Regions from separate parts of the Enterovirga sp. CN4-39 genome, predicted to be linked through region 3. Evidence: predicted binding sites of a transcription regulator. Region 3 holds the regulator's gene; each other region holds the start of a gene.
The links. Region 3 encodes LexA, which represses DNA repair genes until DNA is damaged. Its sites were predicted from a motif close to TGTTCNNNNTGTGTTCNG; they were not measured.
Positions count from the first base shown of each region.

Region 1: a site for LexA is predicted at 1,257-1,274, ahead of recA (recombinase RecA). Genes of this name have one in related genera too.
Region 2: a site for LexA is predicted at 1,243-1,260, ahead of rmuC (DNA recombination protein RmuC). Genes of this name have one in related genera too.

Region 1 covers NZ_JBMSEF010000009.1:6,602-8,802, reverse strand. Annotated here, with positions in the region: gene recA (recombinase RecA) at 114-1,199, opposite strand; gene cckA (cell cycle histidine kinase CckA) at 2,058-2,201, opposite strand, start outside.
Region 2 covers NZ_JBMSEF010000039.1:11,307-13,507, forward strand. Annotated here, with positions in the region: gene rmuC (DNA recombination protein RmuC) at 1-1,219, opposite strand, end outside; gene ACO2SS_RS28195 (tetratricopeptide repeat protein) at 1,426-1,992, shown strand; gene ACO2SS_RS28200 (hypothetical protein) at 2,142-2,201, shown strand, end outside.
Region 3 covers NZ_JBMSEF010000001.1:44,613-46,813, reverse strand. Annotated here, with positions in the region: gene ACO2SS_RS00215 (DUF1007 family protein) at 1-554, opposite strand, end outside; gene lexA (transcriptional repressor LexA) at 699-1,400, shown strand; gene ACO2SS_RS00205 (ComEC/Rec2 family competence protein) at 1,401-2,201, opposite strand, start outside.

The DNA.
Region 1 (2,201 bases), on a different contig from region 3:
CCTTCTCCGCGTCGTTCCCGCAGTGGGAACAAGGCCGATCGAAGATGGCGGGTACACGCTCGGTCACGCCCGAGCGTGTACCCATCGTCGGCGCGTCTCCGTCGAGGCCCTGCCTACGGCTCACCCTCGTCCAGGTCGTCCTCCGTCGGCGTCGCATTCTCGAGAATGCGCTCGGCGAGGAGGCCGGAATTCTGGCGGATCGCATTCTCGATGCGGTTCGCCACGTCCGGGTTCTCCTTGAGGAAGGTCTTGGCGTTCTCGCGCCCCTGACCGAGACGCTGGCTGTCGAAGGAGAACCAGGCGCCGGACTTCTCCACGATGCCGCCCTTGACCCCGAGATCGATCAGCTCGCCGACCTTCGAGATGCCTTCGCCGAACATGATGTCGAACTCGACCTGCTTGAAGGGCGGCGCGACCTTGTTCTTGACCACCTTCACGCGGACGGAGTTGCCGATCGCCTCGTCGCGATCCTTGAGCGTCGAGACGCGCCGGATGTCGAGGCGGACGGAGGCGTAGAATTTCAGCGCGTTGCCGCCGGTCGTCGTCTCCGGCGAGCCGTACATGACGCCGATCTTCATCCGGATCTGGTTGATGAAGATGACCATCGCCTTGGAGCGGGAGATGGAGGCGGTGAGCTTCCGGAGCGCCTGGCTCATGAGGCGCGCCTGCGAGCCCGGCTGCACGTCGCCCATCTCGCCCTCGATCTCGGCCCGCGGCGTGAGCGCGGCGACCGAATCGACGACCAGGACGTCGATCGCACCCGACCGCACCAGCGTGTCGCAGATCTCCAGCGCCTGCTCGCCCGTATCGGGCTGCGAGATCAGGAGGTCGTCGAGCTTCACGCCGAGCTTGCGGGCGTAAACGGGATCGAGCGCATGCTCGGCGTCCACGAAGGCGCAGATGCCGCCCTTCCGCTGGGCTTCCGCGACCGTGTGGAGGGCCAGCGTCGTCTTGCCGGAGGATTCGGGGCCGTAGATCTCGATCACGCGGCCGCGCGGCAGGCCGCCGACGCCGAGCGCGATGTCGAGGCCGAGCGACCCGGTCGGCACCGTCTCGATCTCGACCGCCTTCTCGTTCTTGCCGAGACGCATGATCGAGCCCTTCCCGAAGGAACGTTCGATCTGGGAAAGCGCGGCGTCCAGCGCTTTGGTCTTGTCCATGGAGGGGCTTTCGACGATTCGAAGGGCTGACTGGGCCATTGGGCAAGTCCTTATGGCAGGCTGGACGGGTCGGCTCAATGCGTGCTGCCCGGGATTTGTACCTGTTTTGTTCTCATCGCACAAGATCTCGCGCTGTGGGCCGACATGGAAGTTCCTGCTCGCCTTCGCTGGCTCGTGGATCCCGGCTTTCGCCGGGATGAGCGGGTCACGCTCTCCCGTGCGGGAGGGTCGGACGGCGCAGCCGGTCGGGGTGAGGGACCGACCTGGGATGTGAAGCGACACGCTCACAGCAAAGTCGGGTGCGGATGCTTGCCCTGGGGAGTCCTGCCCTCACCCCATCCCTCTCCGGCAGGGGAGAGGGGGCGCGGCGGCGCGCTCGAGCCAGATCCTGAAATCGCCCACGCCGAGACTTCCCCTCGGGGATCCCGAGAGGGTGGTGCGGGAGGTCGGGCGGCACCGCTCCGGCGGGCGGATCGGATGCCGGAAGGGAGTGTCGGAACCCGCGGGCGCTCTCGCCCGGACCTCCCGCACACGGTGTTTGAGGCTTGCTTCGGCGAACCCCCGGGAGGGTGACCTTTCTATCCTCCCGCTGCGTCCTCCTGGACCCGCGAGGGCCCCGGGACAGTGACCGGCAGGCTCAGCCAGCCGGGATTGCCGACTTGGGCCGCCCGGGGTGCCGGTGCGTGACGCCGACTTCCCCGGACCACCGTTCCCGACCCGCACGAGCCACGCTGCGCACACGCCCCTCTGTGGGCCGGGACAGGCAAGGACATAGGATAATATTCTGGTTTTGTCAAGACTGCCCGCCGCTCACATCGGGGAAGCCCGGTACCAGGCCCGACCGGCTGCCGGATCCCGGCTTGCGCCGGGATGAGCGGAGGCGGAGGCGGCGGCCGCTCAGCGCTGGATCGCGCCCTTCACGGTCTCGACCAGCTGCTTCAGGCTGAAGGGCTTGGCGAGGAACGAGAAGCTCTCGCCCTCGGGCAGGTGCTTGGCGAAGGCGTCTTCCGCATAGCCCGACACGAAGATGATCTTCAGGTC
Region 2 (2,201 bases), on a different contig from region 3:
CGGCCACCACGATGCGGCACTGGCCCTGGAGGTGATCGACCAGGCCCGGCCGCCGGATCACCTCGGCATAGAGGCCCTCTGTCGGCAGGTAGAGGATCCCGAAATCCGTCGTGTCGGGGGGCGAGATGTACTTGGAGCAGATCGTCTGCCCCTCCTGGCGGATGCGGGTCTCCAGGCCCTTCAGGGCTGCCTCCACGGCGGCCGCATCGGCGCGTTCGGAAGCGTCGATCAGCCGCTCGTAATCCTCGCTCGGGAACTTGGCGTCGATCGGCAGGAGGACGGCCCGGTCGCCCTCGCCCTGCCCCGGGAGCCGGATCGCGAACTCGACGCGCTCGCCCGATCCCGGCTTGATCTCCACGTTGCGCACGAACTGCTCGGGCGCCATCACCTGCTCGAGCAGGTGGCCGAGCGAGACCTCGGCCCAGGTGCCGCGCGTCTTCACGTTGGTCAGCACGCGCTTGAGGTCGCCGACGCCTGAGGCGAGCGACTGCATCTCGCCGACGCTCTTGAACACCTGTTCGAGCTGGTGGCTGACGATCTTGAACTTCTCGCCGAGCCGCTCCTCGAGCGTGCCCTGCAGCTTCTCGTCGACGGTCTTGCGCATCTCCTCGAGCTTCTGCGCATTGTCGTTGCGCAGCGTCTCGAGCTTGCCTTCCACGGTGAGGCGAAGGTTTTCGTTGGCTTCCGCGTTCGTCTGGATGAGGCGCCGGATCTCGGTCGCCACCCCGTCCAGGCGCTCCTTCTGCGAGACGGCGCCCTTCTCCAGCCTGCCGTCGAGGAGTTCGCCCAGCGCCTTGAGCTGCCGCACCACCTCCTCCCGCAGCGCCTTGCCGCCCTCGTCGGCGTCTCGCCGCATCTCGCCGAGCCGGCGCTCGTTGGCTTCCGCGAGCGACTTCACGTTCGTGACGACGCCCTCGATCTTCTCCGCCTGCGCCGTCCCGAGCCGGCCGATATTGCCGCCAAGGGTCTCGCTGAGCCGGGCCACGATCGTCTGCACCTCCTCCCGCAGGTCGCGGGCCTGGCTGCCGGTCTCCTCCCGGCCGCGCCTCAGGTCCTCCGCCAAGGCCGTGCGCAGGAGGCCGAGATCCTTCCGGAGATCGTCGAGGCTGTCGCGCAGCAGCGGATCGCCCGCAACCCGGGGCTTGAAGGCGGCGAGCAGCGAGAGCGCGGAGGTCACGCAACCCAGCGCGACGGCGAGCCAAACGGGATCGAACGGCATGAGGTCTCGTGCGAGTCGGACAGCCGAACAAAGCTAGAACGAAACGCCCCCTCGGGGCGAGCCCGCAAGCGCCACGATCCACAGCGCGACGCCGGCCATCGCGCCACATTGACGGGATCGTACGCCTCCGGGATGATCCCCGGATGCGACGGCTCATCGTCTCGACGCTCGCCTGCGCCCTCGGGGCGACGGCCGCGCTCGCCCAGATGTCCCGCCCGGAGCGCTCGCCCGGCCTCTCGCTGGAGCAGAGCCCGGCCGACGGCCAGGCGAAGCCGAAACCCGAAACCCGCAGGCCTTCCACGCTGGACGACCTCTACGCCCGCCTCGCCGCCGCCGGCGACGAGACGGAGGCGAAAGGCGTCGCCAACCTGATCGAGCGGCGTCTCGCCCGGTCGGGCAGCGACACGGCCGACCTCCTCATGTCCCGCGCCGTCGAGGCGCTGGAGGGAAAGGACGCGCCGCTCGCAATCGAGCTTCTCGACCGGGTGACGCAGCTCCGGCCCAACTGGGCGGAGGCCTGGCATCGCCGCGCCGCGGCCTTCTACCTGCTGGAGGACCCGGCGGACGCCATGGCGGACCTGCACCGGGCCCTGACGGCCGAGCCGCGCCACTTCTCCGCCTGGGCCGCGCTCGGCCACGTCTACATGGCGTCCGGAGACAAGCGCCGCGCCCTCGACGCCTATCGCAAGGCGCTCGAACTGCACCCGTTCCTGGACGATGCGAAGAAGATCGTGGAGCGGATCACACCCGAGATCGAAGGCCGCGATCTCTGACCCGGGCGGGCCGGGACGCGCAAAGCGACCGGCCCCTTGATCACGAGACCCGGCGCGGGGCATCTGGAACTCGGGGCCGTTTCCGCGACACTCGCGTGGTTTTCGCAGCCGGCGCCGGGGCGGAGCGGTGGCGCGCGGGGGAGGTTCGGATGGGGGACGGGGCACAGGGTGTCCGGACGGAAGCCGTCGGCATCCCGTGGTTCCTGGAG
Region 3 (2,201 bases):
TGCGTCTGGCTCTGCTCGGGCGGCTTCGGCCGCGTCACCTTCAGGGCGCAGCCGCTGGGCGCCCCATCGAGCCTCACGGCGTCGTCGCCCTCGGCAATGGAGAAGTCGACGAAGAAGGTCGGGTCGTAGACCTCCAGCGTGAAGGCGCGGTCCGCCTTGGCCGGGCTGCGCAGCGGCAGGTCGAAGGTCAGCGTCAGCACGTTGTCCTGGAAGGCGGTCGTGTAGTTCGCCGGCTCGCCGAAGGAGAGCTTGCTCCCATTCGCCTTGGCGTTCGTGAAGAAGCCCTGCTCGGCCAGCGCCTCCATGTTGATCTTGGCGAGCTCGCTCATCTTGTCGGGCGCGAGCTTGCCGTCAGGCCCCTTCTCGAAGCCCTGGACGGCATAGGCCGAATAGGCCTCGTCGAAGGTCCAGCCATGGCGGATGCCGGTGATCCGCCCCGTCGCGTCGTAGAGGATGGTGGCCTTCGACTTCACCCAGACATGGGGGTGGGCCATCGCCCCGGTGGAGAGCAGGGCTAGGACGAGGCCGGCGCCGAGACTGTTGACGAATCGCATGTTCAGAGGCTGACGCGCAGAGGTAAGCGCCCCGGTTAACGGCCGAAATCGGCTGAAAAGCGACGCTTGTGGAACACAGCAGGAACGGCTAACTTGTTCTTGCTTTGTTTCGAGCGCGAGTCGGAACGCCGCGCGGAGGTGACGATGCTGACCCGCAAGCAGAACGAGCTGCTTCGCTTCATTCACGAGCGCCTGCGTGAGACAGGCGTGCCGCCATCCTTTGACGAGATGAAGGAGGCGCTCGACCTGAAGTCGAAATCCGGCATCCACCGGCTGATCACGGCGCTCGAGGAGCGCGGCTTCATCCGCCGCCTGCCCAATCGGGCACGGGCGCTGGAGGTGATCAAGCTGCCCGAGCCGATGGCGCGGCCGAAATTCTCGCCGAGCGTCGTCGAGGGCGGCTTCGGCAAGCCGCGAGGCATACCGACCCCGCCTCCCGCCCCCGCCTCTGCGTCGGACAGCCGGGCGATGCAGATCCCCGTCATGGGGCGGATTGCGGCCGGCACGCCCATCAGCGCCATTCAGAACAGCTCCCACACGATCACCGTCTCGCCCGAGTTCCTGGGCGGCGGCGAGCATTACGCGCTCGAGGTCCGCGGCGATTCCATGGTGGATGCGGGAATCCTCGACGGCGACACCGTCGTGATCAAGCGCCAGGACACGGCGAATACGGGCGACATCATCGTGGCCCTGATCGACGACGACGAGGCGACGCTGAAGCGCTTCCGCCGCCGCGGCTCCTCCATCGCGCTCGAGGCTGCGAATCCCGCCTACGAGACGCGCGTCCTCGGACCGGACCGCGTGAAGATCCAGGGCAAGCTCGTCAGCCTCGTCCGGCGCTACTGATCACGGGCCGGGATCGCCGTCCGGCGCCTCTGCCGGCGGGAGATCCGGCTCCGCCGCTGCCTCCGGCGGGTCGGCGGGAGGCGGTCGGGACGAGCTTGCGGCCGAGCTCGGCGTTCGGGCTGCAGCTCGGAAGGCGACGGCTTTGGGCAGCCAGGGCCGGGTCTCGTCCGGGCGCCGCGCCGTCGCGAGCGTGAAGCCGGTCTCCGTGGCCCGGATCGCCGTGGCGCCATGTCCGGCGAGATGCTCGCGGTCGATGACGATCGAGGCGGCGCAGCCGGCCGGAGAGGTCAGGCGGGAGATCACGATCGCCGCGCGCCGGCAATCCTCGCGGAAGCCGCGTCGATCCTCAAGATAGGAGACGTATCGGCCACCCGAGAGGAGAACCGTGCAGCCGATCGGGTCGCAACGCGCTCCCGTGCGGATCGCAGGATCAGTCCCCTTCCGCCCGTCGCCGTCCGCCTTGAGCCATTGCTCCGCCGTGAAGGAGGGAACGCGGCCGACCACTACGAGCCGCCCGTCCTGCCCGCGGATCGCGGCTCCCGAGCCGTCCCGGGCGACATAGACGTCCTGGCGCGCCGATCCGAAGGCGGCGACAAGGCCGAGGGCGGCCGGCGCCACGGCCAGCCAGCGGAGCCCCGAGACGAACAGGGTGGCGCAGAGAAGCGCCACGACGAGCAGCATCAGCGCTCCATGGCCGAAAGCCGGGACCGTGACGCTCGCGCCACCGAGCGACGCCACCCATCCGGACAGCCCGAGAACCGCCTCGACCCCAACCCCCATCGCCCACCAGACCGGGCGGTC